One region of the Marinagarivorans sp. genome, then DNA from elsewhere that is predicted to be linked to it. Evidence: predicted binding sites of a transcription regulator. Region 1 holds the regulator's gene; the other holds the start of a gene.
The links. The regulator FliA, encoded in region 1, starts transcription of late flagellar genes. The targets are predictions, from matches to a motif close to TAAAGTTATNNNNNNNNCGGCCGATANCC.

Region 1 (10,756 bases):
ACGCTGGCTTGCGTGCGACGATCGTACATTGTTGGCACAATCACAAAAGACAGCGGTTTTGGCCGCGAGCGTGCCAGCATTTTTAACGTATGCAGCATCCGCTCTAACCCCTTAATGGCTAAATGCTCGGTTTGAACGGGAATAATTAACTGCTGACATGCCGCCAAAGCGTTAATCATCAAAACGCCCAATACGGGGGGGCAATCTAAAACAACTACATCATAGTCATCTTCAACCATGGCCAGCGCTTTCGTGATGACCATACCCAAACCTTCACAGGCATGCATTTGCCGCTCAATTGTCGCTAAGGCTGTTGCCGCCGGCAATAATTGCAAGGTTTTTAACGGTGTGACGCGAATTAAAGAATGAATAAACGCATTCGACAACTGGTCTTGCTTTTCGAATAATGTATAACTGCTTTTGTGGGTGTAATCGGGCTCTTGCCGAAAATACATGCTGAGTGAACCGTGGGGATCTAGGTCTACCATGAGTACGCGCTTACCTTCACTGGCCGCAATACCGGCTAAGGCAACCGTCGTGGACGTTTTACCAACACCACCCTTCTGATTTGCTACCGTCCAGATTTCCATCTGCGCCCTACTCGTTTCACGCCATAATTAAGGCTTATGACTAAAAAGCAAACAAGTTTAATGCCAAAACTAAACATTGAAATTTAATAACGCTACTGAAGGTATTAATCCCCTTACTTACCATCAGTAAACTTTAGGCCGCCGCTGGCTTTACGAGCAGGATCAATTCCTTTGGTTTTTAATCGCTCGGCTAAAGCGTTGATTTTTTGAGTCGTAATCTCTGTATCCGACGATAAAGCAATGGCCGGTGTCGTCGATGGTATCGTAGGAATATCCGTAGCTAGACTTTCTGTACTAACCGGAGCTATGTATAAGGGTTTGTTTTCAACTTTAATGATCACACGACGATTTTTTTGACGCCCCTGTATTGTGGCGTTGTCCGCCACAGGCGAATACTCACCAAAACCCACCGCTCGAAAACGTGTGCCGCTAAGGCCATGATTCTCAACTAAATAATTAACAATAGCTACGGCTCTTGCACTAGAAAGCGCCCAATTGTTCGCATATTGCGCCGTATTAATTGGCTGATTATCTGTATGCCCTTCAACCTCAACCATGCCCTCGGTGCCGTTAAGCCACAACGCCAATGCATCTAGCGGTGTTTTCGCAGAAGGCATTAAATCGGCACTGCCGCTGGTAAATACCGTTTCACTCGCAACCTCTAGATACAACCACTCACCTTGAGCTTCCACCTCAAATTTGGCATCCGTTAGTAAAGAGATATCACCCGATGTTAGAACTGAAACAGCTACAGGCTTATACGTCGGCGAGCCATCGCTAGAAAATTTTTCTTGCAACGCAGCAATCACCTCGGCTTTTTTCTCAGCCTCCATTGAGGAAACGGCATACATCACAATAAAAAAACCTAATAACAGCGTCACCAAATCGGCATAACTAATTTGCCATCGATCAGGCCCCGTTAACAGTTGCTGACGAGAACTCACAACAAATATCCACTTAATTTGGCTTCAATATTTTTAGGGTTTTCGCCATCGGCAATAGCGATCATGCCGTCGACCAATAATTTCTGCCACACCGCCACACGCTCGACATGTGCGCGCAGTTTATTCGCAATAGGCAAACAAAATAAATTGGCTAACGCCACACCGTAAAGAGTCGCAACAAAAGCAATGGCTAGCGCGGGACCAAGCTCTTCTGGATTACCGATATGCCCCATGACATGAATTAACCCAATAACAGCACCAATAATACCAACCGTTGGCGCATATCCGCCCATCGATTCAAAAAAACCCGCGGCGTCACTATCGTGTTGGCGCAACAGCTCAATATCCTGTTCAAGAATGCCTCTAATTTTTTCCGGAGGAACACCATCAACTAGCATTTGAAGCCCCTTTTTTATAAAAGGGTTTTTTTCCGAGCCAACAATATTATCCAACCCCAACAGACCTCGCTTGCGCGCGATATTAGACCAACCCACAATTTGTTTGATCGTTTTTTTCTGTTGAAATTTAGGCGGTGATAACATCCATTTAAACAGCCCAAATGCACGTAAGAGAATATTTTTGGGTGTTTGGATAATAGCGGCGCCAATGGTACCGCCAAACACAATAAGTGCGGCAGGGTAATTAATGAGTAAATGCCAAGCCCCGCCCTCTAAATAATTACCGCCAATTAGTGCGGCAAACGCAATAACAACGCCCAAAATGGTCAATCCATCCATGTTAACTCCCCCGAGTAAGTGCCGTCCCCATATCGCTTGGCGGCATGACAGAATCACTTAAACCCGCCTCTAATACTGCTTTAGGCATACCATAAACCACGCAACTCGCTTGGTCTTGGCTCCACAATGTGCCACCTTTTTGCTTTAATATTTTGGCACCCTCACAACCATCAGCCCCCATACCCGTTAGCACAATGCCATGCAACTGCCTTTCAAAAACATTAGCCGCCGACACAAAAGCCATATCAACTGAAGGTTTATAGCTCATTCGATCATCGCCATCGATTAATTTAATACGACTTCGATCCTTAGGGTCGATAATTAACTGCTGGCCACCAGGTGCAACGAAAACATGGCCAGGGACTAAGCGGTCACCAGACTCGGCCTCACTTACCGATAGCGCACACACACGATTTAACCGCTCAGCCAGCGCTCGGGTAAAATTGGGTGGCATATGCTGAACAACGATAATAGGCAAAGGGAAATTCGCAGGCAAGGCATCTAATACCTGATGCACCGCAACAGGACCACCGGTTGAAGCTCCAATAATTAATAACTTCGCTGACGCCGGTCGACAAGTAGCGCCCCTATGCGAAGGCGGCGAAGAAGAAATTGAGCCTAGAGAAGCCCCCGTGTTGGATCGCGCATGAGGTACCGATAAGGGCTGCGACATGACTGGCCGTTCTTTATTTTCGGGTATGGGAACTAGGGCAGCTACGGTTGGGATTTTCGGAGCCGCCTGCATCTTAAACTGCCTAGCAAAGGTCACTAAAGTTTCGTGGAGTTGGCGCTTAAGTCGAGATGAATTTTGAGAAATTTCAGAAAAGTTTTTTGAAATGAAATCAACGGCTCCAGCCTCAAGTGCATCTAGAGTAATCCGTGCACCTTCGTAAGTAAGAGACGAAAACATTACGATAGGCACTTTTTGATTGGCTAAAATGGCTTTGACCGCCGAAACACCATCGAGCATCGGCATTTCATAGTCCATGGATATGACATCGGGTCTCAATTCATCAGCCATATCAATGGCTTCTTGTCCGTTAGTTGCGATGCCAATAACATTGAGCTCCGGGTGCTCATTAATAATTTCTTTCAAGCGATGCTGAAAAAAATTAGAATCATCAACAACCAAAACCGTATAAGTCACAGGCCATCCCACAATGAATCATTGATACTTAAGCGCCCCACCATTGCTTTTATTACAATGAAAAATAAATTCATAAAACACACCCCATGGTGCAACTTCAGAAATTAACGAGTACAGCCAAAGATAATTGACCGTAGGAACAAGGAAACAATATTTCATCCACAAATACTTAATGTCGACTTCCTTACCTTCCTTACTCAAACGTTACATGCCTCTGAAAGAAAGCCGTACTCTACCCCTAATTGGATATACTATTATTGCCTCGCCCCTTAGGGGCGTGCATGAAATAACTTCCCGTTTTTGAATTACTGAGTGCACGCTTGCCTTCGTTAAAAATATTTGCAATAGCCGGCTATTACGCCATATTTTCGCCTCGCCAAGCAAGCACCCCAAAACCCAAATTCCAGCAACTTATTCCGTGCACGCCCCTTATCGCTTTCTATTCCAACCCTACAGCCACGGTTTAAACACGATCATTAGGGCCGAGGAAAAAATACTTTATCCAATAATACTTGCCTCCTACTTCCTCAACGCGTTGCCCAAAGCGTTACATGCCTCGGTAACCGCTCCTGCGTTACCCTACTGACCTATGTCCTATAGGCCCCGGCATGCGTGCCTTCGTCTAATTGGACAAACTATTATTGCCTCGCCCCTTACATCGCACCCGCATACTTACTCAGCATGCTGGGAACATCTAAAATTAAAGCGATTGTGCCATCACCGGTGATAGTCGCACCCGCCATTCCGGGTGTGCCCTGTAGCATTTTACCCAGCGGTTTAATCACTACCTCTTCCTGACCAATTAATTGATCAACAATAAAGCCGACTCTCCGTGTGCCCACATTGACGATCACTACATGCCCTTCTTCAGGGTTAATAGAGGTTGGAGCTTTTACCAACCAGCGTTTAAGGTGAAAAATAGGAATTGCTTTCTCGCGAATAGTGACGCACTGCTGACCATCAACAACATTTGTTTTGCGTAAATCCATATGAAAGATTTCATTCACGCTAACTAAAGGTAGTGCAAAGGTTTGTTTGCCCAGCATAATCATTAAGGTAGGCATAATCGCTAACGTTAATGGAACTTTAATGGCAATACGTGTGCCTTCACCTAACTTAGACTCAATATCAATAGAACCGTTAAGCTGGGTGATTTTTGTTTTAACCACATCCATGCCAACGCCACGGCCAGAAACATCCGAAATTTCAGTTTTTGTGGAAAAACCCGGCGCGAAAATTAAATTAAATGCTTCGACATCTGATAATCGCGCCGCGGCATCGGGATCAAGCAAACCCTTTTCAACCGCTTTTTCTCGCAGTTTATCTGGATCCATGCCGCCGCCATCATCAGTGATCGATAACAGAATATGATCGCCTTCTTGCTCGGCTGCCAATATCACTTTACCCACACGAGACTTACCCTTTTCCTCGCGAACAGAAGGTAACTCGATACCGTGATCCACGCTATTGCGCACCAAGTGAACTAATGGGTCGGCTAACGCCTCCACAAGGTTTTTATCGAGATCGGTTTCTTCACCGACGAGCTCTAAAGTAATTTCCTTTTTCAAGTTCCTAGCAAGATCTCGGACTACACGGGGGAAGCGACCAAACACTTTCTTAATTGGCTGCATCCGCGTTTTCATCACAGCGGTTTGCAAATCGGCCGTTACAACATCAAGATTACTAACCGCTTTAGATAATGATTCATCATTCGCATCCAAACCCAACCTTACAAGGCGGTTCCTGACTAATACAAGCTCTCCCACCATATTCATAATGTCATCAAGACGCTGCGTATCAACACGCACCGTCGCTTCGGCAGCGGGTGCAGCCGCACTGCCGCCGCCGCTCGCTACAGCAGGCTCACGGACTGGCTGTGGTGGTGCGGGTGGAGGTGCAGGTTTAGCCGCACTAATAGCGGTTACATTATTACTAGCTGGAGCGGGCGGCGGAGTGGATGTACGTGGTAGTGGAGTGGGTGCACGTGGTGGCGCAGCAGACTTTACAGGCGCCGATGGTTTAGGTGCATCTCCAGTAGGCCCTTTGCCAGAACCATGAAGCTGATCGAGTAAGTCTTCGAACTCACTATCACTAATTAAATCGGTATTATCCGCACCCACAGAGCTTGCTGGTGGCTGGGGTGTTGCAACGGCTGAAGGAGTGGCTGAAGGAGCAGCTGCCGGTGTAGCGGTAGGGGAAGGACCTTTACCTGAACCGTGTAGTTGGTCTAGTAAGGCCTCAAATTCATGCTCAGAAATTTCATCGGAGCTTGCGGTAGAGGATGCCGTATCGCTACTATTGGATGCGTCGCTTACTGGTGGTGGACTAGCACTTACCTCTGGCGTTTTTTCTGCACCAGGCCCACCCCCTTTACCATGAAGTTGATCGAGAAGATTTTCGAATTCATCTTCTGATATTTCGTTACCGGCGGCGGGCGCTGGCGCTGCTGCCGGCACTTCGGCTTTTGTCTCAGATGGTTTATCGGCAATGGCATCAATATATTCTTGATATTCATCATCCGATAAATTTAAACCCTCAGCACTATTTGCTGAAGCTGTAGCTGCAGCCGTTGGCGCATCTGGTACGGCTACAACTTCATCTGCCGCTGGTGTATTTAAGTCTTCACATGAAACTAAGCGGCCCAAGTGACTAACAAGCTCGGCAGGTGGATCTAGCGGCGGCCTGCGGTGCTGAACATCGTCAAACTGAGAGTTAACAGTATCCAATGCTTGCAAGACAACATCCATGAGTTCAGACGTGACTGGCCGTTTGCCATTACGCAAAATATCAAAAAGGTTTTCAGTAACGTGGCAGCACGTCACCATATTATTCAGCTGTAAAAAACCTGCCCCACCCTTCACCGTATGAAAACCACGGAAAATGGCATTAAGAAGGTCTTTATCTTCAGGACGCTGCTCTAACTCCACCAACTGTTCAGATAATAAATCAAGAATCTCACCAGCCTCGACAAGAAAATCCTGGAGTATCTCTTCATCTTCACCAAATGACATAAATGCTCCTTAAAATCCTAAACTCGATAGCAGGTCATCAACATCGTCTTGACCATTAACGACATCATCACGTGTATCTGCATGGATTTGTGGGCCTTCGGCTTCGCAAGGCAAAATGGCTTTTTTTGCCTTAGGCGAATTATCGTCACGCGTGATGCCTGTGACAGCTTCAACTTTACCCGCGATACGCATTAGGTTGACTAATTCATTTTCAACATCGGTGACTAGACCAATTACTTTTTTAAGCACCTGGCCGGTTAAATCTTGAAAACCTTGCTCTAGAATAATGGCCTGTAGGTTTTCATTGAGTTCGTCGGCGCCTAATGTCATTTGCAATAGAAACCCATCAATCCGACCGTAGAGCTCGGCAAACTCTTCTTTACTCACTTCACGGCGCCGCAATTTATCCCATTCTTCTTTTAGAGTTTTTGCTTCGCACCCCAAATTTAATGCGATGGGAGCAGCAGCCTCCACGCGATCCATCGTTTTTTCAGCAGCATCCTGTGTCATCTTTATGACATAGTTCAAACGATCAGAAACATCTTGCATTTCGCTATCGTTACTTCCGACACTGGTTTTTTGAACGTCTGAATCTACGTTGAAATTAACAATCGCGCTGTGTAATGCACGCGTTAATTGACCGACAGAATTAAATAAATGTTCATCGCGGGAATCCATTATGGATCGAATAACCGCCGAGGCTTCTTCGTAATCATCTTTTTGCAGCTGCTCCACAAGTATCGCCGATCGGTCTTTTAATTCCCCGAGGAAGCGTTCGTTGTGATGCCAGTTATCTGTTGATTCCATATTTTAACGCCTTACAAGCAATAGAAACTAACCCCTAAGGACTAGCCCACGCGTTCAAAGATTTTGTCGATTTTTTCTTTGAGCACCTGCGCTGTAAACGGCTTAACCACATAACCGTTTACCCCAGCTTGTGCGGCTTCAATAATTTGATCCCGCTTAGCTTCAGCCGTCACCATTAAAACAGGCAGCGTGACGAGTCGTTCATCCGCGCGTACGTGCTTTAAAAGTTCTATGCCCGTCATGCCCGGCATATTCCAATCGGTGACGAGAAAATCAAAATCGCCACTTTTTAACATTGGCAATGCCGTTGCACCATCATCCGCTTCCTGCGTATTGGTGAAGCCTAAGTCCCTAAGAAGATTTTTAATAATCCTGCGCATTGTTGAAAAATCATCAACGATTAGGATTTTCATATTCTTGTCCAATGCAACCTCCGCAAACGGAATACCCTGAGTTTTAATTAACGGTTGGAGCCTTCAATCATGTTCCGCCCAAACATCTGGCAGTTCATAAACAAAAGCGATAAATCCGTGTTAAGTAACCGTAAGTCTAGCTCGTCAACTGCAGCTAGCCAGTTTTCCTTGTAATTTAGTCGAGGAGAAATGAAAGTCCGTAAGAAAGGCACCAAAAATACAATTCACATCGACATAATTTGTTCAAGAAGAAGACTTTTTAAGAGGGGTAATCGTGCTTTTTTGTGGCTTTGGCGTAATTCAGAAAATAGAGAGGACGGTTACTGTCGCTGCCAGTCACTCATGCGCGAACGGATACGCATGGCGGTTTGGCTAAGTATCTGGCTTACCCGGGATTCGCTGACCCCCAAGACTTCACCAATTTCTTTAAGGTTTAACTCTTGTTCGTAATATAAGCTGAGCACCATTTGCTCTCGCTCTTTCAAGCCTGAAATCACTTGTGTTAACGCCGCCTTTAGAGCCTGTTTCTGTGCCGTATCCGCAGGGTTTTGATGCTGACGAGAGTCTTCGGAGGTGAGTAATTCGTCTCCCTCCTCATCAAAAGTATCTTCATAGCTGAATAATTTAGTGCTGGCGCAATCCTGAGCCATGCTGTGGTATTCGTCCAAGCTCACTTCAAGTACGTTGGCGACTTGAACATCGGTCGCATCTGAACCGGTCTGCGCTTCTATTTTTAAAATAGCTTCGTTGATTCGTCTTGAATTACGGTGCACCGACCGCGGAGCCCAATCACCCCGCCGCATCTCATCCACAATTGCACCGCGAATGCGAATACCGGCATAGGTTTCAAAAACGGCGCCTTTATCATCTTGAAATTTCTGTGCTGCCTCAAGCAACCCCACCATACCTGCTTGAATTAAGTCGTCGACTTGAACCGAGGCCGGCATACGCGCCACCATATGGTAGGCAATACGCTTAACAAGGTAGGCGTAATCCTCTACGTTGATGTCGCGTTTGACTTGCGCTGGCGAGTACATAGGAGCCCCTAAACCCACTAATTCTGGCCGCTCACAGAAAGCAGGCGCTCGAAAAAGAATTCTAAGTGTCCTTTTGCATTGCGCTGTACCGGCAATTGATCCAGTTTTTGAGCCACGATACGAATCGCTTGCGATGCTTTAGTGCGCGGCGCAAATTCTAAAACGGGTTTGCGGGCCTGTACCGCTTTGCGTAAGTTTTCATCAAAAGGGATAGCGCCAATATATTGAATAGATGCATCTAGGAAGCGCTCGCAAACGCTATTTAGCTTGCCAAATAAACGCTGCCCCTCGGCGACGGTACGGCACATATTAGCCACGACTCTAAAACGTGTAACGCCATGCTCCTTATTCAGGACCTTCATTAGCGCGTAGGCATCGGTAATAGAAGAAGGCTCGTCGCAAACCACAACAACAACCTCTTGTGCGGCGCGAACAAAACTAATAACGGTATCGGAAATACCCGCCGCCGTATCGACAATCAAGACGTCCATCTGGTCGGCAATTTGACTAAAGGCATGGATAATACCGGCATGTTCTGCAGGCGATAACGATGCCATCTTCTGCACACCTGAAGAAGCTGGAATTATTTTTAAACCGCTGGGGCCATGCAACATCACTTGCTGTAGGGTGCGCTTACCACTTAATACATCGGACAAATTGAACTGGGCATTCAAACCCAAGAGTAAATCGACATTGGCCAAGCCTAAGTCAGCATCCATAAGTACCACTCGCCTACGCATTTCGGCTAAAGCGATGCCTAAGTTCACCGATAGATTGGTTTTGCCTACGCCACCTTTGCCGCCAGTTACAGCGATTACTTTTACGGGATGATTACTCATAAACTCGACATCCTTAAGACCAATTACGACCCTGCAACAAGGCCGACTTAACAAAAAAAACAACGTGCCTCATAAAGTATAGAGGCTACTTATGCGCTTGCACGGCCGTACATCAGTTAGCTGATAACGTCTGACGACTGTTGTCATACTGGCGAGCCAATTTTACGGCTTGCGCGACTAAGTCACTCGATGAGACCACATGGATATCATCGGGAATTTCTTGGCCTGCAGCAGAATACAACACCGGTACTTCGTGGCTGCAAACAGCGCCAAAGGCCTCTCCCAAACTTGCGCACTCATCCAGCTTAGTAAATATGCAACCGCGTAAGGGGCTACTGCTGTAGGCATGCAAAGAAGCTTTAAGTATTTGCTGCTGACTATTAGCCGCCAAAACCAAAATACGTTGTAGCCCAGAACAAGCATCGATCAGCGATTCCTGCTCTATTTGCTTTGGGTCGCCCTGGCGGAATCCCGCCGTATCAACCAGCACCAACTCATACTGCTTAAGGCTAGATAGCACCGCATTGAGTTGGTGCTCCCCTTCAATAGAACGAACAGGTACCTGCAAAATACGACCTAAAGCTTTGAGCTGATCGTGGGCGCCCACGCGATAGGTATCAGTCGTCACAATCGCGACTTTGCCACGACCATGATTAAGTACATAACGCGCCGCTAACTTCGCCACAGTTGTCGTTTTGCCAACCCCGGTTGGACCGACGAATGCAAAAGTGCCGCCTTGCTCAATAGGGTCTCTAGCGTCGATAGGAAGCCTGCGCGCTAACATAGCGAGCGCTTTGCGCCAGCAATTTGGCAGGCGTTCATTATCGTCGGCACACACTAATAAGCTTTTTACTAATGCCGGCGACAAACCTAATTGATCCAACTGCGCAGCAAGCTGTCGCGCGCGACCGGTTAAGAGGTTTGACTCTGCGCGTGGAGCATATTGTTTTTGCCAGACTTGCTCTTCCAATAGCATGCGCATTTCGGCAATTTCGTCGTACAGGCTATGCAATTGTTTATTTTGCTCTGCCGTATGATCATCATCTAAACCACGCGCTTTAACTTGCTGGGCAAAACTGGCCACTTGTCGATTTTGCGACATCTCGGGAATCGAAAATGGATCGGCAACATTCTGTTTGGGCGCTGTAGGTTTGAGCGGTAAATCGTAGTCTTCATCGGTAATATCTATTGCCGAAGCCGCCTGCCCTTTGGCCGCCAACATTCGCTCGTG
Region 2 (10,756 bases), on a different contig from region 1:
GAACTGTATGCTGCGCGCTTATCGGCACAAATTAATTTATTGGCCACCTTTAAAGATTGGCGGTTGGCATTAGGTAAATTGGATTTTGAAGGCCTGCGCGTAGAGATGGTTCAGGCCGATGACGGAGCTTGGGGGGTGGTCGGTTTACCGCAATCTTCGGCCGGGGATAGCAATTTCACCATCGATGATCCGTTAGATATTTTCTTGTTTGGCCGCCGCCTAGAGTTGAACGAAACTTCTTTGGTGATGCGTTTTCGTACGGGCCATATTGCCGAAATGACAATCCCTTCGGTGTCGCTAGAAAATGATGCAAACTTTCACCGTTTAAAAGCAAAAATGGATGTCGATACCGATTCTAATGCGCTTTATTTTGTCGTAGAGGGGCAAGGTGATCCGCGTGACGATAAAAATTTCGAGGCGAGTGGTTATTTGCAGTTACAGCAATTCCCACTGCAAAAAGTAGTTGCGGCAACGGGTTTGCATAAAGGGTTTGATATAGAGCCCGGCTTGTGGAGTGACGGCAGCCGGATGGATTTCCAATTTTGGTTTGAAGGTTCCACGGCTAAAGGGTTTGATTTTAATGGCGGCGGTAAAGCGTCTGGTTTGCCTTTCAAATTACCCGGTGAAGCTGAGGCGCCGGCTATTCCTCAGTTTAAATTTACGGGCCGGTGGGATAAACAGGATGGCCTATTGACCCAAATTTCTAATCTGGGGTTAACCTGGCCGCAAACCAAAATACCGCCTTTGGATATAGAGCTGCGTGCGGGCTTGAATAGGCCGGCGGAGTTGCGTATTCGTGAGTTAGATGTCACCGCTTGGAGTCAAGCGGTAGGAGCTTTGAACCTTAATAATACCGTTGCGAAGCTGCAAGATTTATTACAGCCTGGCGGAACGCTTCGCGACATTGGTGTAACACTCACCACGGCTGAACAGGGGTACTTTAATTTAAAGGCGAATGTTTTTGAGGCTTCGGTCGAAAGCTGGCAGGGCGCGCCACAAGTTCGCCATGCCACAGGTTTTGTTGAATCAACAGCCTTTAACGGACGAATGGTGATTGATGCTAACGATGGTTTCGTGATGCATTACCCGGTGGTCTATAAAAAGCCGCTCGATTTTTATCAGGCTTCTGGCGAGGTGGCCTGGTTTGTTAATTTAGAATCTTCAATGGTTCATGTGACATCCGGCCTGCTCAAATTAAAAGGTGAGAGCGGTGATGGCTCGGGTTATTTATATTTAAGTTTACCGACTAAACCCCTCGAAAATGTCGAACCTGAAATGATACTCATGGTGGGCATGCGTGAGAGTATTGTGCGTTATCACGACGCGTACGTTCCTTATACGATTCCCGATTCTCTTTATAGTTGGTTAGGGCAAAGCATTAAAGACGGTGAGCTGACCGATGGTGGCTTTATTTACCGTGGATCTTTATTGGGTAAACCAATACGCCCACGCAGTTTACAGTTGAGTATGAAAATACACAGCGGCGAACTCGCTTTCGACCCCGCTTGGCCGGTGCTTAAAAATGCAGAAGCCGCATTATTAGTTGATGATTTGGATTTAGCGGTGACCATAGATAAAGGGGAGTTGTCAGGGAATACCCTAACCAACGGCCGGGTGGCACTGGTTAAAACCCATGATGATAAAGTGGCACTGTCCATTACAGGTGACGCTAGCGGCGATACTGAACAGGCGCTGGCTTTATTGCGTTCTAGCCCGGTGCAAGATATCGCCGGTGAAGCGCTCGCACAATTTCAAGCCAGTGGCTCTTATATCGGTAATGTGGAATTATTTATTCCGCTCGAAGGTGGGCTCCGTGATGGTTGGCAAGATATTCGAGCCACTATTGATAGCGGAATTTTTCAGTTGTCTGAGTTGGACTTAACGTTTAATAACGTTAAGGGTGATATTCGTTATCACACTCAGGAAGGTCTCACTGCTAAAAATATTGCAGCGACGTTATGGCAGCAACCTGTTCAGGGTAATCTCATAACCGTAGGGGATGACGTAGGGCGAGTACTGCAGCTGGAATTTTCGGGGCGCGCAGATGTGGCAGATTTAAAGGGTTGGTTAAAGCGACCAATCTTTAATTATATGCATGGCCAGGCTGATGTCAGCGGTGCATTAAAGCTGCCCTTCGACCACCCTGCGCAAGGGGTCGAATTAACAGTCACCTCGCAGTTGCAGGGTGTCACATTCGATTTTCCAGCGCCGTACAGCAAACTTGCAGACCAGGCGCACGCCTTAACGGTGGAATACGAAGCGCCTCGCAATTCGACAAGCAGTTATCTTACCGTTAACTCTGCTTTTGATATTTCATCAAAGTTGATGATGGACAAGGGTAACTTCAGGGCGATGGATGTTAGCTTTGGCGAACCTAATCGTCTGCGTGAAGGGAGTATTCGCTTGCATGGCAATATCGGTGAAATTGATGCTGGGCCGTGGAGCGACTTTGTCTTGGAGTACATCGAGGCATTAACGTCGCTTGAGCCCGATGTTGAAACTGCCGAGGATCTCGCTTCCGGTGCTCAAACATCGTCAAAGCTCACGCCAGCTAATAAAACCCTCGTGAAGGCGCCTATTTTCTCAATGGGGATACGTGCGAAGCAAGTTACATTGGGCGAGCTAGTTGTTGACGATGTCGCGTTGTGGGGAAAAGAACTTGAGGATTCTTGGTACTTTGATCTAGAGACACCCAAAGCAGTGGCCAATTATCGGCGTTTTAATAACAATCGTCCGGCCGAACTGCATTTTGAGTATTTACACTTACCGAGCCCCGATGAAGACAGTGACCCCAATCGTGAACAGCAAAGTTTTATTGCTAATTTAGCGTTGGAAAATTTGGAACCTACAAATGTGCGCATTGATGAACTGGCCTTTGGTGGGCAAGGCTGGGGACATATTGCCTTTGACTATCGGCCCGAGCACCGAGGTTTAGTGGCTAAGCACATTCGTGGCAACATTCGTGGTTTAAAGACGACCGACGGAACCTTAGCCATTTATAAACGCAATGCTAATGAATGGGAAAGTAGTTTTAGCGGTGTGATAAATACGGCGGATATAGGCGGCGTGTTAGAAAATTTTGATTATCCTAGGGCGCTTGCGAGTGATACCGCTACCTTCAATGTTAGTTTGAATTGGCCTGGGCACCCGGATCAGTTAAACCTGAATAGCCTTGCGGGTACTGTCGCCTTACAACTTAATAATGGTCATTTTATTCAAGGTGATACCGGCGACGATCGTTCTTTGTTAAGGCTTATATCCTTACTGAATTTTGATACCTTAGTACGTAGGCTGCGATTGGACTTTTCAGATTTACGGCCTGAGGGTTTAAGCTACGATACGGTTACCGGTAAACTTTATTTTCAAAAAGAAACCGTTAAAATTAAAACGGAAACGCCATTGGTCGTTGATACCACATCGGCCGATTTACAGCTGGTGGGTGATATTTACTTAAGGTCGCAAACTATTGATAGTCAATTAGTCGCGACTCTACCTATTGCGGGTAACTTAGCCGTAGCCGCTGCGCTCACCGCAGGCTTACCTGCGGCGCTGGGTGTTTATGTAGTGGGTAAACTTTTCAAAGAGCAGGTTGATGAATTAGCCAGTGTACGTTACAACGTGACGGGTGGCTGGGACGACCCCAAACTTGAAGTCGATAAGATATTCGAAGGGCATGCCCGTGATAAACCAGCCTCAACCGAGCCAGAATAGTTCCAGTACCTGCCTCTAAATCAGTGATTAAGCGCATCAATGACAACTTCAAACATTAATCACTCCTGTGTCGTGAATCATGATGTCGAGCTAATTTGGCACAACGAGCATACCTTTAGTTTAAGGTTCAAGGCCCCTCCAAGTTTAGCTTTAACGCAAATAATTTCTGCTGTCCATTTAAGTGTAAGCAAGCACTTTTCGGTTTATATTCTCGAAAGTATTCCTAGCTATAACGCTTTAATGATCGTTGTCGATTTTATATTGATAGCGCCGGATACGTTAGCTGAAGCGATAATTCAACGCATAAAGTGCGATCTGCTGGCGAGCGTTCAGGATCAAAGTATTAATAAAACCGTGCTAACAATTCCCGTTTGCTATCACCCTGAGGTTGGCCCCGATTTGCAAGCGTTAGCCCATAGTGCTGACCTCTCTATTGAAGAGGTTATAGCGTTACACACTCAAAAAACCTATACCGTGTGTGCTTTAGGTTTTGCGCCTGGCTTTCCATACTTGGGTTTTGTTGACTCCCGTATTGCAAGGCCCAGACTTACAACGCCGCGCCATAGCGTGGTGGCGGGTTCGGTGGGGATTGCGGATAATCAAACGGGCATTTACCCGAGCGACTCGCCCGGCGGCTGGAATATTATTGGCCGCACGCCACGCGTCTGTTTTGATCTTCAGCGCCCAGTAGCGCAAGCGAGTATTTTTGTCGTTGGGCAAAGTGTACGCTTTGAATCGGTAACCCATGAGGTTTACGAAGAATTATGCCGCGACTTAAGCAATAACGGGTGGCCATAAATAATGTCACGTTTTGGTTTGGTACAAATACTTAAAGCGAGCGGCAAAATCACAACGCAAGATTTAGGGCGTAAAGGTTGGTCGCACCTTGGTATCTGCGAAAGCGGCGCAGCCGACGAAATGGCTTATTTATGGGCTAATCATTTGGTGGGGAATACCTTAAAAAACCCTGAAGCTTGTGCCGCTTTAGAAATCACCTTGGGGCAGGTGGCTCTCGCCTTTACGGCACCGACACTAGCGGCCATAACCGGCGCTAATGTCGAAGCCTTTTTAAATGATAAGCCTCTGCCTAATTGGCAAAGTTTTCGCGTGGGGGCCGGCGATGTGTTGCGCTTGTCGTTACCGAAAGCAGGGCTTATTAATTACTTGGCCGTACAGGGTGGTTTTAATGTGCGACGAGTGTGTGGCAGCGCCAGTGTTTGCGAGCGCGAAAGTATTGGCCCGTTTAACGGGCGGGCATTGCAAGTAACGCAATGTATTGGTTATCGTGAATCGCAATCCAGTATTCCTCTTCGTTTAGTGCGAAAAGATTACATTCCCCGTCATAACGGCCAGGATATTCCTTTTATTCCTAGAGCGGATGCCTCTTTTAAGCGTGATTCAATGCTTGCGCAAATATTTACAGTATCGCCGGCCACAAATCGCATGGGCTGCCGTTTAACGGGAAATCCCATTACTATGGCTGGCAAGCAAACTGATCAATGCATTAGCGCTGGCATGCCCTATGGTGCGGTGCAGCTTCCGCCGGATGGCCAGCCGATTGTTTTATTAAAAGACCGGCAAACTATGGGCGGCTACCCGCTATTGGGGTGTTTGTCGCGTTTAGGGGGCGGGCGTTTGGCACAATGCCGGCCAGGAGAGGCTGTAAATTTCACAGTAATTTCACGAGAGCAAGCACTGCGACAATTGCGTGAGCGCTATGTTTTTTTTGGTGCATAGCTTGCAGAGTACAAAGTTTTTTCTAGGGCGAGCTTTGATTGCGGCGTTCGGCTAGAAGTGTGCTTTGCCTGCGAACAACATGTTGAATTAATTTTTCTTGGCTAGCTTCGCGTAAATTTAAAAAGTCGACGCGCCAAATATAATCATCGTCACCACCTTGATGGCAATCTACCAGTAAACCGTCAACTTCCATCTTTTCGCCATCATCGAGGACCAAAAATAAACGCAGGTGCGCGCCAACATCCAGCGCTCCGTCTTCAGCAAAAGCTAAGCCGCAGGCGCTCATGTTCACTTTGCGTGCGCGGTAGGCAAGTGTTGTTTTTGAGGTTTTGTCGACTTGGGTTAAACGCTCTATTTTTTGGTTTAATAAAGCGATGAGTTCGATAAGCTCGGGGTGAGCATGCTTTTGTTCCGCGATTAAAATTTCCATGCGCCGGTCTTGATCAGCAATTAACGCAAAAGTGTCGTCAGCGGTACTTTCTTGTTTCGAGTGAACAATTTGATAGCTCAATTTAACGGTATCGTTAATACGAAAATAACGGCGACGTTCCGATGACATTGTAGGCTCCTAAAAAATTTCTTCCGGCTGTAGTTCGAACAGGTAGTCGGGCTCGAGTTTCAAGTCTCGCAATATGTCGGCACCATCCGGCGACTGCAAAACGGCTTTATCATCTTCGGATAAGTCATTGTCTAAGCTTTGTAAAATAAGAATTTCTACGCGACGGTTTTTGGCGCGACTTTCGGCGTTATTATTACTTTCAAGGGGCTTGGTATCCGCCATGCCGCTGACTTCAAAGCGACGAGAGTTAATCACATTGCCACGCATGAGTTCATGCGCTACTGAAACGGCACGCGCAGAAGATAATTCCCAGTTAGAGCGGAAGCGGGCGGTCTTAATGGGGATGTTATCCGTATGGCCTTCAACCTTAACGTGACCCGGCTTAAGAGCCAGTACGGCTTGAACCTCTTGCAGTGCATCGCGGTATTCTGGTTTGAGTGTAGCCGAGCCCGAGCCAAACGAGCCGCGCTCGCGAATGCGGATAATAATTTTCCGGCCTTCGGTTTCTATTTCAATTTGCCCGGCTAAAATCTGTGCACTTAGGGCATCGGCTAGCTCATAAGCAATTTGTTCGGTTTGTTTTTCGAGTTCTTCTAGCACTTCTTTAACGCGCGCTTTAACCCCTGCATCGTAGCCTTCCTCCCCCTGTTCAACGTCAAAATCTTCGGAGCACTCGACCTTGAGTGACATTTCGGTCACGTCTTGCGTGGTCTGAAAAATTTCATTGATGGGGGTGGGCTCTGGGCGGCCCGGGCTAAACTCCTGCGCAATAATGCTTGTGCCTTTGGGTGGGTCAGTGACATTCAATTTGTTTTGCACGCCAAAGGCCTGCGCCATAGAGCCAGCCAAGCGCTTAAATTTCATGGCGTCCATTTCAGAGAAAGATAAAAGCAATACGAAAAAGCACATCAGCAGCGACATTAAATCGGCGAAGGTGCCCATCCAGGCTGGCAGGCCAGCCTTGCAGTTGCATTTTTCCTCTTCTTCATCACTCATAGCGAGTTAGCGCGGGTGAATTACTCTTCACCGGGATCGCGCTTGCCCTCCGGAAGATAGTTGCGCAGCATACCGTCGATCACGCGTGGGTTTTGGCCGTTTTGAATGGCAATAAGGGCATCGATCACCAAGCTTTTAATCATGGCCTCTTCGGCGGCGCGCAAGGCGAGTTTGTCGGCCATCGGCTGACAGAGGGCGTTGGCAATAATAGCGCCATAGAGCGTCGTGAGTAGGGCAACGGCCATTGCTGGGCCAATCGATTTTGGGTCGTCCATGTTGGCCAGCATGGCTACCAAACCAATAAGTGTACCGATCATTCCCATGGCAGGTGCCATCTCGGCCATATTGGCAAAAATAGAAGCGCCTATTGCGTGCCGTTCTTCGGCTTTGCTTTTATCTTTTGAGAGTAGGGCTTTGACGATGTCGGGTTCGTGGCCGTCTACTAGTAATTGAATGCCACGCTTTAAAAAGTCATTACTGACTTCCTTACCCTCGAGTGATAACAAACCGCCTTTACGTGCTTCGTCGGCAAGGCCAACTACTTCGTTGATAAGTTCGACGGGGTCGGTACTGTTGAACTTAAAGCTTTTACCGGCCACTTTAATCGCGCCCAAAAACTGCCCAAGCCCATACTTTGCCATAACAGCAAAAATAGTCCCCCCTACGACGATAACAATCGAGGGTATGTTGATGAACATGCCGAGCTGGCCACTCATCAACATGGCGATTACGATGAGCGCGAGTGCGCCCAAAATCCCGACTAACGATGCTAAATCCACTCTGTGCTCCCTTGTTTCGGTTGCAGTACCGCTTGTTCAATTGGCCTATGAGGCGTTTAAGGGGCGAGGAAACAATATTTCATCCACTAATGCTTGATCTCGACATCCTTACCTTCGTTGCTCAAAGCGTTACATGCCCCGGCATGCGCCCCTTCGAGCGCCTCGATAAGAATGCCGATCTCTTCGCCTAATTGGACAAACTATTATTGCCTCGTCCCTAACGTTTTACTTACCCAGTTATCGGCCGATGCGCATAAAAATTAAATTTTCCTACTACAGCGCGAATAAACGTAGGTCGAGGACCTTATCCCATGCTGTGAGTCCTTTACTGCCCATTGCTGCGACTCAAGCGATTACTGCGCTACCCATGTATTCATGTGTGCTGTGATGAAGTAGTAAAATTTAGCGTCTAATTTGGATAAACGCTTCCCGCCTTGTGCTTCAGTTATTCACTCTTTGAGTGTAGATGGTTTTAACCGGTCTTCCTGAAATTGATGGGAGTCGAATTAAGAAGGCTTATTGGGATGGGGCTTTAGGGCTGATGCCGTCATTGTCAGGTTTGACCGGCCTGAGTAAGTTGGGTAATGTGCGGCATCTAATAATGGTCGAGATTCAGGAGTATCATGGTTACGCGTAAAAAAACGGCGCATTTTGAGAAGTCTTTAGAGGCGTTAGAGTCTGTGGTAGGCGATATGGAAAGTGGTGAACTTAGCTTGGATGATGCGCTTAAAGCCTTCGAAAAGGGTGTAAGGTTAACGCAAGAATGCCAGCAAGCCTTAGATGAGGCCGAACAAAAAGTGGCTATATTGCTGGGCAATACCCCTACCGACGAGCCGGTTCCTTTTGATGTCGACCCTGCCGATCAATAAGCGCTTAAAAAGAACACCATTGTGAATGATTCCTTAGCTCAATTTATAAACCAGCATTTACCTGAAATAGAACGGCAGCTTGCGGCGGCATTGCCAGCGCCTATCTCGGGCGGTGAGCGCTTGCGCGAAGCGATGGCTTACAGCTTGTTAAATGGCGGCAAGCGCATACGGCCCATTCTGGTGCTGGCAGCCGCTAAGGCCTGCGGTGGCATTACACCGTTCACATGGCCAGCGGCAGCGGCGGTGGAATATATCCATGCTTACAGTTTGATTCACGACGACCTACCTGCGATGGATGATGATGATTTACGCCGCGGTAAGCCCAGTTGTCACAAAGCCTTTGACGAGGCTACAGCAATTTTGGCGGGTGATGCTCTGCAGTGCTCTGCTTTTGAGTGTTTGGCTGCGCAGTCAGAAACATTACCCATGGTGGCGCCTTTGGCAAAAGCTGCCGGCGCCCGCGGTATGGTAGTTGGGCAGGCGATTGACCTCGGTGCCGTGGCGCAGCAACTGAGCTTAGAGCAATTAAGCCATATGCATAAGCATAAAACCGGTGCGCTTATTGAGTTGAGTGTAGAGCTAGGGGCAATGTCTGCAGGCGCTAGTAGCGTGCAATTGCGGGCATTGGCGGAGTATGCGGATGCGGTGGGGTTGGCTTTTCAGGTGCAGGACGACATCCTGGATGTTACCGCCGATACTCAAACGCTAGGCAAGCAGCAGGGGGCCGATGCGGCGAACAACAAGCCGACCTATGTGAGCCTATTGGGATTAGACGGCGCCCGCAATAAGGCGCAGCAATTGTTGGGTCAAGCGTTAGCGGCATTAAAAATATTACCGGAACCAGACTTGTTGGCGGCGATAGCGCACTACATTATTGCCCGCGAGAAATAACCTGCATGGCGCCAAACACAAAAAAGGCGGTAATGCGCCTTTTTTATTATGGATAGATTGTTATTGGTTAGAAAAATAAACCCCAGATAATCAGTGCAAACAATAGGTATTTCAGTAGGTAATACAAAGGCTTGTTTTTAACCTTGATCTTTTTGCCGACCAAGCGAATACCGTACACGTAGCCAAACAACTTATTGATAGCGCCTACTTTATCGCCCGGCTGATTTTTAGAGACTGCTGCGCCCATGACAATGCGCGAAAAAGCCGCATTAAGCCATGCTGCCGGTGCAAACCACATGGGCCTTACAACATCACAAAACAATACAATCCGTTGTTTGTCGGTGTCATTTCTGGCGTAGTGAATAAACGTCTCATCAAACATCACCGATTTCCCGTCGTGCCATACATAGGGTTCGCCATCCACATAAATTGCGCAGTCCTCATCACCTGGGGCAGTGAGTGCCAAGTGGTAGCGCAGTGAGCCCGCATAAGGGTCGCGGTGTTGCTGCAACTTAGCGCCTGGCGGCAGGGAAGCAAACATGGCCGCTTTAATAGAGGGAACTTGTTTTAGCAGTGCCACGGTTTTGGGGCACATGTCATTGGCCGAGGTTAGATCGTTGCCGTACCACTTCAAGTAAAAACGCTTCCAGCCTGTACGAAAAAACGAATTAAAACCAACATCGTCCAAGTTCTGCGAAGCCACAATGCGCTGCTCGGCCTGCAAGGCCAAAGCCTCATCCCGAATAATCTCCCAGTTGTCTTCCAGTACCTTTAGGGCAGGGTAGTCTTGAGGGTTGTGGTAGGGCGTAGAGGGCGCCTTTGAAAAAAGATACATCAAGCAGTTAATAGGCGACATCACCGTTGAGTGGTCGAACAGTTGCCGCGAGAAGCGATGCCGCACCTTGCCACGAAAATGCACGTAGCAGCCACCCATGGCAAAAACCAATAAAACCCAGGCGCCGCTAGGGATTGTGAAATCAGACAAAACACACCTCCATTAATAGGGGGCGGCATTTTAGCAAGTTCGTAAGGTTTCGGCTAATAAATACGTTTTGGGCGGGGAAGTGGGCTGCGCAAGTCGTAGGGGGAGGTGGGCGTTAGGGGCGAGGAAACAATATTTCATCCACTAATGCTTGATATCGACATCCTTGCCTTCGTTGCCCAAAGCGTTATATGCCTCGGTAACTGCTCCATGCGTTACCCTAATGACCTAT

Region 2: a site for FliA is predicted at 8,018-8,046, ahead of pomA (flagellar motor protein PomA). Genes of this name have one in related genera too.

The regions. Positions count from the first base shown of each region.
Region 1 is NZ_CEXWTU010000012.1:28,639-39,394, forward strand. Features, by position in the region: gene AC3A8L_RS02960 (ParA family protein) at 1-590, opposite strand, end outside; gene AC3A8L_RS02965 (OmpA/MotB family protein) at 704-1,534, opposite strand; gene AC3A8L_RS02970 (flagellar motor protein) at 1,531-2,271, opposite strand; gene AC3A8L_RS02975 (protein-glutamate methylesterase/protein-glutamine glutaminase) at 2,273-3,418, opposite strand; gene AC3A8L_RS02980 (chemotaxis protein CheA) at 4,072-6,429, opposite strand; gene AC3A8L_RS02985 (protein phosphatase CheZ) at 6,439-7,236, opposite strand; gene cheY (chemotaxis response regulator CheY) at 7,278-7,661, opposite strand; gene AC3A8L_RS02995 (RNA polymerase sigma factor FliA) at 7,970-8,686, opposite strand; gene AC3A8L_RS03000 (MinD/ParA family protein) at 8,704-9,525, opposite strand; gene flhF (flagellar biosynthesis GTPase FlhF) at 9,638-10,756, opposite strand, start outside.
Region 2 is NZ_CEXWTU010000082.1:15-10,770, reverse strand. Features, by position in the region: gene AC3A8L_RS10765 (YhdP family phospholipid transporter) at 1-3,711, shown strand, start outside; gene pxpB (5-oxoprolinase subunit PxpB) at 3,751-4,509, shown strand; gene AC3A8L_RS10755 (5-oxoprolinase subunit C family protein) at 4,513-5,448, shown strand; gene AC3A8L_RS10750 (PilZ domain-containing protein) at 5,471-6,007, opposite strand; gene AC3A8L_RS10745 (flagellar motor protein MotB) at 6,017-7,003, opposite strand; gene pomA (flagellar motor protein PomA) at 7,024-7,782, opposite strand; gene AC3A8L_RS10735 (hypothetical protein) at 8,249-8,419, shown strand; gene AC3A8L_RS10730 (exodeoxyribonuclease VII small subunit) at 8,406-8,651, shown strand; gene AC3A8L_RS10725 (polyprenyl synthetase family protein) at 8,673-9,542, shown strand; gene AC3A8L_RS10720 (aspartyl/asparaginyl beta-hydroxylase domain-containing protein) at 9,610-10,527, opposite strand.